DNA from 4 places in the Clostridium sediminicola genome. Region 1 is predicted to be linked to each of the others. Evidence: riboswitches for the same ligand, from Rfam matches in the RefSeq annotation. Region 1 holds a riboswitch; each other region holds the start of a gene.
The links. A riboswitch is a leader RNA that binds a small molecule or an ion and turns the genes downstream of it on or off. The one in region 1 is predicted to bind cobalamin.
Positions count from the first base shown of each region.

Region 2: linked by a shared signal. The riboswitch ahead of ACQ3F0_RS12575 (heavy-metal-associated domain-containing protein) and the one ahead of ACQ3F0_RS15190 (ABC transporter substrate-binding protein) in region 1 are both predicted to bind cobalamin.
Region 3: linked by a shared signal. The riboswitch ahead of ACQ3F0_RS09180 (ABC transporter substrate-binding protein) and the one ahead of ACQ3F0_RS15190 (ABC transporter substrate-binding protein) in region 1 are both predicted to bind cobalamin.
Region 4: linked by a shared signal. The riboswitch ahead of ACQ3F0_RS25810 (cobyric acid synthase) and the one ahead of ACQ3F0_RS15190 (ABC transporter substrate-binding protein) in region 1 are both predicted to bind cobalamin.

Region 1 covers NZ_BAABMF010000009.1:96,537-98,745, forward strand. Annotated here, with positions in the region: gene ACQ3F0_RS15185 (glycerate kinase) at 1-759, shown strand, start outside; cobalamin riboswitch at 894-1,081, shown strand; gene ACQ3F0_RS15190 (ABC transporter substrate-binding protein) at 1,241-2,209, shown strand, end outside.
Region 2 covers NZ_BAABMF010000006.1:183,786-185,994, forward strand. Annotated here, with positions in the region: gene ACQ3F0_RS12570 (PTS mannitol transporter subunit IIBC) at 1-898, opposite strand, end outside; gene ACQ3F0_RS12575 (heavy-metal-associated domain-containing protein) at 1,218-1,424, opposite strand; cobalamin riboswitch at 1,830-2,013, opposite strand; gene ACQ3F0_RS12580 (phosphoglycerate dehydrogenase) at 2,068-2,209, opposite strand, start outside.
Region 3 covers NZ_BAABMF010000004.1:59,466-61,674, reverse strand. Annotated here, with positions in the region: gene ACQ3F0_RS09185 (FecCD family ABC transporter permease) at 1-251, opposite strand, end outside; gene ACQ3F0_RS09180 (ABC transporter substrate-binding protein) at 274-1,248, opposite strand; cobalamin riboswitch at 1,434-1,613, opposite strand; gene ACQ3F0_RS09175 (MATE family efflux transporter) at 1,678-2,209, opposite strand, start outside.
Region 4 covers NZ_BAABMF010000037.1:10,043-12,251, reverse strand. Annotated here, with positions in the region: gene ACQ3F0_RS25810 (cobyric acid synthase) at 1-949, opposite strand, end outside; cobalamin riboswitch at 1,062-1,235, opposite strand; gene cobS (adenosylcobinamide-GDP ribazoletransferase) at 1,323-2,075, opposite strand; gene ACQ3F0_RS25800 (DUF2238 domain-containing protein) at 2,089-2,209, opposite strand, start outside.

The sequences.
Region 1 (2,209 bases):
AAAAAAATTATTGTAGGCATTGGAGGAAGTGCCACTAATGATGGTGGAATTGGAATGGCTGCAGCATTAGGTGTTAAATTTTTAGATATTAATGAAGATGGAATTGATTTAAATGGTGGCGGATTACAGCACTTAGATAAAATAGATAATTCATGTTTAATAGATGGACTAAATGATTGTGAAGTAATTGCTGCTTGTGATGTGAATAATTCTTTATATGGAGTTAATGGTGCTGCTTATGTATTTGCTCCGCAAAAGGGTGCCGATGAAGAAATGGTAAAATTATTAGATCATAATCTTAAAAATTATGCAGGTATTTTAGCTAGAGATTTAGAGATAGATATACAAAATGTACCAGGTGCTGGCGCGGCTGGTGGCTTAGGAGCTGGATTAGTTGCTTTCACCGGTGCAAAATTACAATCAGGAATAGATATTGTTTTGGATACAGTAAAATTTGATGAAGTAGTATCTAATGCTGATTTGGTAATTACCGGAGAAGGAAAGATTGATGGTCAAAGTTTAAGAGGAAAGGTTCCTATTGGTATTTCACAAAAGGCTTCAAGATATAATGTTCCAGTGATAGCTGTAGTTGGAGCAATTGGTGATGAAATTGAAGAAGTTTATAAGAAAGGAATAACAACAGTTTTTACAACTAACTTAAAGCCAGAACCTTTTGAAAAAGCTAAAATTAATTGCAAAGAAAATTTGCTTAAAACAACTGAATCTATAATGAGATTAATTAAAATATTTAAGAAATAATAACAATTTACTGTAGAAATAAAATATATGTTTCTTATAATTTCTAAACAAATTACAAGAAATATATATTTTATTATATCTAATATTCACAAATAGTGTATAATATTGTAGAAACATTAAACATGTTAGGGAAAATTTAATAAAACTGTTTAAGTGCTTTGACTATTGGTCAAAGGTAATAGGGAATCAGGTGAAAATCCTGAGCGGTCCGGCCACTGTAAATGGAGAGCGATTTTTCAATAATGCCACTGGAATTTTCTGGGAAGGTGAGAAAAAGCTAAGATCCATAAGTCAGGAAACCTGCTTATACAGAGTAAGTATTGATCTTCCGATGAAAGATTGAAATACAAAGTGGAGAAAATTTATTTTTTTATGTAAAAAAGTTTTATTATACATAGAAATTTCTTGTTAAGCTTTGACTTTCATACGGAAGTCAAAGCTTTTTCTATATACACAAATAATAATTAGGAGGAAATTTATTATGAAAATTATCAACAAAATCGTTTCAGTATTTTTAATTTTAATGTTAGCAATAGGAATTGTTGGGTGTTCTAGCAATAGTAATAGCAATAACAATGTGGCAGAAGAAAACAAAAAAGAGAATACAGAAGAGATTGTCATTGCAGGCACAAGAAACATAGCACCTGGAGAGAAGGATGCTTATTATTGCAGTTCAGTACTTATGGTTTGGGAACCTCTTTTGACAAAGGCAGAGGATGGTAGCCCAGTTCTAAAGTTAGCTGAATCATATTCTGCTAATGAGGATTATACAGTTTGGACATTTAAATTAAATAAAGGTGTAACTTTTCATGATGGAGAAGTGTTAAATGCGGATGCAGTAATAGCTAATTTTGACAGAATGAAACTTGGCAAAAAGCCATCAAGTTTTTACTCTATGGATATAAACAAAACTTACCCGGGTTTATTAGAAGTTAATAAGACTAACGATTATACCGTTGAGTTAGTTTTTGAAAAAGCATTACCAACGCTTGATTTCGCTATGACTGATTTTGGTAGTGCAATGTTTAGTCCAAAAAACTTTGATGATGAAGGAAACTTTAATGGATTACCTATGGGGACAGGGCCTTTTAAATTAAAAGAGAATGTACTAGATGAGTATACAATAATTGAAAGAAATGACGAGTACTATGGTGAAAAAGCACTTGCAAAAAATATTAAAATAAAAGTAATATCTGATCCAGATACAAGATATTCTGCACTTAAATCAGGTGAAGTAATGGGTGTTATAGACCTGGGTGCAATTCAGCCTGTTATGGCAAAAGAGCTTATAAAAGATGAAAACTTTGCCATATCTTACAAACCAAATACAATTACTCATTATATTCTAGTTAATGGTAATAGATTTCCTTTTAATGATGTGAGAATGAGACAAGCAGTTAGTTTATTGATTGATAGAGATTTAATATTAGATAGTTTCTATGGAGGGCTT
Region 2 (2,209 bases), on a different contig from region 1:
CTAATCCTGCTCCAAGTATTGTAAATGTTAGCACTCCACTTGCTCCCCCTGCTATAACAGCTAATATTAATATTGGATTCATAAGTACATATGGAAAGTAAATTTCGTGTATTCCTCCTAAAAAATGAATTATAATCGCTCCTGGTGCAGAATTCTTAGCCATTCCTTTTCCAAATACATAATATGCACATAAAATACCTAGCCCAGGTCCTGGATTTGCTTCTAATAAGAAAAATACTGATTTACCTAATTCTTGTGCTTGCGCTATTCCAAGTGGTGATAAAACACCATGATTAATCGCATTATTTAAGAATAATATTTTTGCTGGTTCTATAAATACTGAAGCTATTGGTAATAAATTTGCAGTTACCATTGCTTCTACTGCATTGCCTAAAGCTATAGTAAGATTTAATACTATAGGTCCAATTCCTAAGAAAGCTAACATTGCTAATAACATAGATATAATTCCTGAGGAAAAGTTATTAACTAACATTTCAAAACCTGTTGGTATTTTTCCTTCTACTACATCATCAAATTTCTTTATTGCATATCCACCTAGTGGACCCATTATCATCGCACCAATAAACATTGGTATGTCTACTCCAACAACTACTCCCATAGTTGCAACTGACCCAACAACACCACCTCTAGTTCCACCAACCATTTTACCGCCTGTATAACCTATTAGTAATGGTAATAAGTAATTAATCATTGGCCCTACTAAACTACTCAAACTTTCATTAGGTAACCAACCTGTTGGAATAAATAAAGCTGTAATTAATCCCCATGCGATAAATGCCCCAATATTAGGCATCACCATGCCACTTAAAAAACGACCAAATACTTGTACATTATCTCGTGTTGTTCTTGTTTGCAAATTTGTAGCTGTGTTAGCCATACAATCTCCCCCTATAAATTCCTGATTTTTATGAATAATATTTTAGTATAATTTCATTTTTCAGAATTTTCTTTTAAATGTATCAGCTGATTACAATTTGATTATATTCCGTTAAATCTAGCTATACAAGGAAAAGAAAGGCTCTAATTGTCAGTATAAAATAGTGACAAAACTAAAGTGTATTGGAATTAAAGCGATTACATAAACTTTGTCTTGCAAAAAATTTAAAAGGAAGCTCTTATCATTTCTAAAAAGCTTCCTTTTCAATGTAAAATTTTTTATTTACCTTTTATCTTTCATGAAGTTAAAAGATTTCTTCTCAATTTATAATTACGCATCCTTGCTTCTCTATACTTTGCTCAATCTTCTCTTCAGTTGCTGGTGAATTGAAACTAACATCTACAGTTCCCTTGGCAAGATTAACTTCAACTTCTTTAACTCCCTTTACATTATCTAATGTTTTTTTTACTTTCGTCTTTCTATCTGCATTAATCAATCCTGATACTTCATAATGAATTTTTTCCATGTTTACCTCCTTATATTAATATATATTTTTATTATTGGAAAAAAACAAAAAAAATATAGCCCCTAAAATTTTTAGGGCCTATATTTTTTGGTATTATTTATTTGGAAGAAATGTCTTGCGAAATTAATTTAATTGAAACAATTTTTTATATTTTAATTATAACTAAATATATTTATATTTTCTTACTATGTTTTTTGATTTTTTGCATTTTTTTTGTAATTTTAAAATAAACCTATAAAAATATTACAAACATTAACTTAATATAATATTTAGCATAATAAAAAACCTACAACAACTGTGTAGGTTTAGTAATCATTTTATATTATATACAATGTCATCATATTAGTATAAAATCTAAAAGCTGACCAAAATGCACAAATATAACCTCATACTTCCCACCGAAGCAGTTGCCAAATTTTTTAGGCAGGTCTCCTGACTTGTAGATCAACTTACTCTCCTGACTTCCCGATTTATATCAGTGTCTTATAAGATTTCATACCTACTTACAGTAGCGGGGGCTGTAAAGGATTTTAACCTTTTTCCCTATTATCTTCAAAAAAATTGAAGCACCCAAAAATTAACTATTTAATTTTACTATCTCAGTATATATTATTAGATCCACATTGTCAAATGTTTTTTATATTTAATATCCTTTTCCTAGATTCACTATATTACTAAGTTCTTCGCCTCTAATATAACTTCTCATATTATTATATATTAAATTAAATCTTCTTTCATTTCTCATTTCAGAAATCCAAGAATTATGAGGACTTACTATAACATTT
Region 3 (2,209 bases), on a different contig from region 1:
CCTACTAGCCCTGCTAATAATATTCTTGGTAATCTTATCATTAAAATAATCTTCTGGTAAACTTCTTTTATATCATTAGTATTTATTAACTTTTCTATTAAGGGTATTTTATCTAAAATAATTCTAATAGAATCTAAAAATGATACATTTGCAACTCCTAAAGTAGCAGAAATAACTATTACTATGAATAAAAAAATTAACATTATAAAAAATTTTTCTTTAAAATATTTTTTTTTGTTAGCGTAATCCATTATGTCACCTATTTTCATAAAACTAATCAAATAAATCGGGATGAATTAATTTTGCCATAGCTTCTAGACCATCAGCTAATCTTGGGCCTTGAAGTTGTATCAGATCACTATCAATCTCCATTAATTTTCCTTCTTTAACAGCAGTTAAATCTTTATATCCATTTGCTGCTTGAATTCCTGTCTTTGAATCCCATTTATTTGAGCAAATAAGGATGTCAGGATCATTCTCAACTAGTTTTTCCAAGCTATAAGACCATCCATCTACATCGTAAGCAGCATTATTAGCTCCTGCCATTTCTATAATTCCTCCAATAAATGTTCCCTTGCCAGCAGTATAATCTCCACCTTCTCCATACCCAATAACGTAATAAACAGAAGGTTTTTCAACATCATTAACTGTATTAATTACAAATTCTACTTTTTCCTTCATATCTTTAACTACTTTATCAGCTTGAGAATTTTTATTAAGTATATTTGCTACTTTTAATATGGATTCATAAGCTCCATCAAAGCTTTCTTCTCCATACAAAACAACAACTTTTACTCCTAATAATTCTAATTTTTCTAAGATTTCTTTTTTGAAATGAGTAGATGCAATAACCACATCTGGTTTAAGCTCAACAATTTTTTCCACATTAGGATCTTGCATCCCTCCTATTGATTCAATTTTCGATACTTCCTGTGGATAAGTGCAATAATCAGTTCTTCCTATTAATTTCTCTGATGCTCCTAATGCAAATACTATTTCAGTTATATTGGGAGCAATAGAAATAATTTTTTGAGGTTCTTCTTCTATCTTAACCTCTCTTTTCAAAGAATCTATAATAGTTAGTGGATATAAAGTTTTTATTTCTTCTTTCTTTATCTCTTTATTTTCTTCTACTTTCTTTTCCTTAGTATTTTTATTAATGTCACTTATAGTCTTTCCACATGCAACAAAAGAGAACATAAAAATTGTAATTAATACTAATCCTAACCCTCTTTTAATTTTGCTCATATTTTCTCCTCCTTATCTTTGTAAGTCCGCAGCTTTTATTACAAAAATAAAAACCGCTATCAAAGGATAACAGTTCATAATTCTAATATACGATATATGATATTTAATAAATTTCCAATTAAAACAACTATTGAAATGCATAAATATCATACAAAATCATAACATTAGCTTATCCTCGTAAGTTTGTTATTTATACTTTATAGGCAGGTCTCCTGGCTTAGTATCAACACATTCTAACACCTTCCCGATTTCTCAGTGGCAAATTATTAGAACGCTCCTCATTACAGTGGCGGGACCGCATGGGTTTTTAACCCATTTCCCTCTAATCACCTTTTATGGCAATCACCTATAATATTTGCAATATTCTATTGTTAAATACATATTATCAATCTAAAAAAACTATGTCAAGATAAAAGTTAATCACTGCCATTATAATATTTTTTCAATTAAATTATTACTTTTAATTTTTCTAATATCAATGATCCCAAATGGATACCGTTTTGCACATAAACTTCCCACAATCACCGTAACAACTTCAGCAAATATTACTGCCATCCATATACCTTTGTCTCCAAATATCATTGGCATTAATAGTAACCCTATAAGAAGTGCTATTAGACTCCTCGATAATGACAATACTCCTGATAACACTGGTGAATTAACAGCAGTATAATAAGTGGCTAAAGTTATATTTATCCCTGTCAATAAAAATGAAAATGCAAAATACTTTAATATATATGTTGCTAACTCAATAGTCCCTTGTTCTTTGATAAATATACTGGCCAATCCTTCTCCAAACACCAACGAAACTACACAAACTATAATCCCTGAAACTAAATTTGCATAAATTGACATATTCCTTAAACTCTTAACTCTTATGAGTTTATTTGCACCTAGATTATAACTAACAGCAGATTGGATTGCCTCTGCAAAACCATAAAATACTGATGTTGTAACTGTT
Region 4 (2,209 bases), on a different contig from region 1:
TGTATTCAATAATCTTATCTTCAATCCCAGCATTTCTAATACTTAATAAATCTTCTATGGTATTTTTACTTCCCGGAATGATTAAAACATCAGGGTTCTTAAATTCATCTACTCTTGTAATATATCTAACACTTACATCTTCTTCAATATTTAACGAATCAACGTCAGTGAAATTTGATATATGCGGTAGCTTAATAACTGCTATATCAATTGGTGCATTTTGTTCTTTATTAAATGTTACTGCACCATCTTCATCTTCTAATTGTAAATTAAAATATGGTACTACTCCAACGCAAGGAACTTTTATTACATCATATATCATATCAAGTCCTGGTTTTAGTATTTCCACATCTCCTCTAAACTTATTGATAATAGTTCCTTTAACTCTAGCTTTTTCATCTTCATTAAGCAATATCATTGTCCCCGCAAGAGATGCAAAAACTCCACCCTTATCTATGTCTCCAACTAATAAAACAGGAGCATCTACTAATTCTGCAAATCCCATATTTACAATATCATTGTCTCTTAAATTAATTTCTGCCGGACTTCCAGCACCCTCAATTACAACAATGTCAAATTCCTTTTCTAGCTCTTCGAATTGTTCTTTAAGCATATCTTTAAATATTGGTTTAAGGTTATGATATTCAACAGCAGTATAGTTTCCGTATACTTTTCCATTTACAATTACCTGAGAATTCTTATCTCCCGTTGGTTTTAACAAAATTGGATTCATATATGCTTGTGGTTCATGGCCAGCAGCATACGCTTGTAAAACCTGTGCTCTTCCCATCTCTTTTCCGTCAAGTGTTATATAAGAATTTAAAGACATATTCTGAGCTTTAAATGGAACTACCGAATATCCATCTTGTTTAAATATTCTGCAAAGCGCCGCAGTAAGTATGCTTTTCCCAACTGTAGATCCTGTTCCTTGAATCATTATTTTTGACATATTACTCCTCCCAAAACTATTATTATAATTCCAAAAAATAAAACAACACACTTCCAGAGTGTGTTTGTAAAAATCTCCAATTAAACAGAGAATCAACCTTCCCTCCGAAAGTTATTCCAAAAAACTCTTGGCAGGTCTCCTGGCTCTGATTTCTACCTTATCTTACCTTCCTGTTTTCACAGTGGTTACAAAGATTTGTCCATCATTACAGTAGCGGGGGCTGCTGTGGTATTTCACCACATTCCCTTTTCACCAACTAATTGGCACCAAAATTTTTTCTTATTCACATGTAAGTATAGTTTATTATAACTAATTTAATTTATCAAGGAATTATTTTTTGACATATACAGTTCTTTTGGTAATATTTTTAGCATTATAAAACTGCTACCCCTATTATCAAAACAAAAATCTCAATTATTTCATTGTTTGCACCTAAAAGGTCTCCAGTTAACCCTCCAATTTTGTACTCACAATATTTATTAAATACAAATGTTACTAATGCACTTATCAAAATTAAGCTAATTGCAACAATAATATTTAACAATAAACTACTAATTACTACTGTTATTATTAATGAGGTTAAAAGAATCGGTAGATTTATATTTCCTATAAAAATATTCCCTGTTCCATTTTCTTTTGCATTCTTTCCTAAATAAGCAATTAATACAATTGTAAATCGTGATATAACTGGCACTACAATAATAAAACATAAATTTCTATACTGAAGCAAATTTTCCATAGTTGTATATCTTAATAAAATATCAAAAATAATTGCTGCACAAGCAAAAGTTCCTATAGTACTATCTTTCATTATTTCAATAATCTTATCTTTACCACCTTTGAATGCATAAAATCCATCACATAAATCTCCTAATCCATCTAAATGTAAAGCACCTGTGACTATAACAGGAATCATTATTACCAATACTGCTAAAACATTAAATGATAAATAGTCAAATAATAATTTTGCAAAAATAAACTGAATTCCTCCTATTATCAATCCTATTATAGGAAAAAATATAGCACCTTTCCTAAAGTTCTCCTTTTCACATTGCAAATTTTTATTTATTGGTATTCTTGTGAAAAATTGAATGAATAAAAGAAAATTATTCAAAAATTGTTTCATTACTATCGTCTCCTTAAACACTTTTATCTATTTTATCTTCCTCTTCAAATATTTCCTTATTAATACTCAAAAAATTAGAAAATAATTTGTTAACAGTTTCAGAACTCTCGTGTTTTTCATATAAATACCCATAA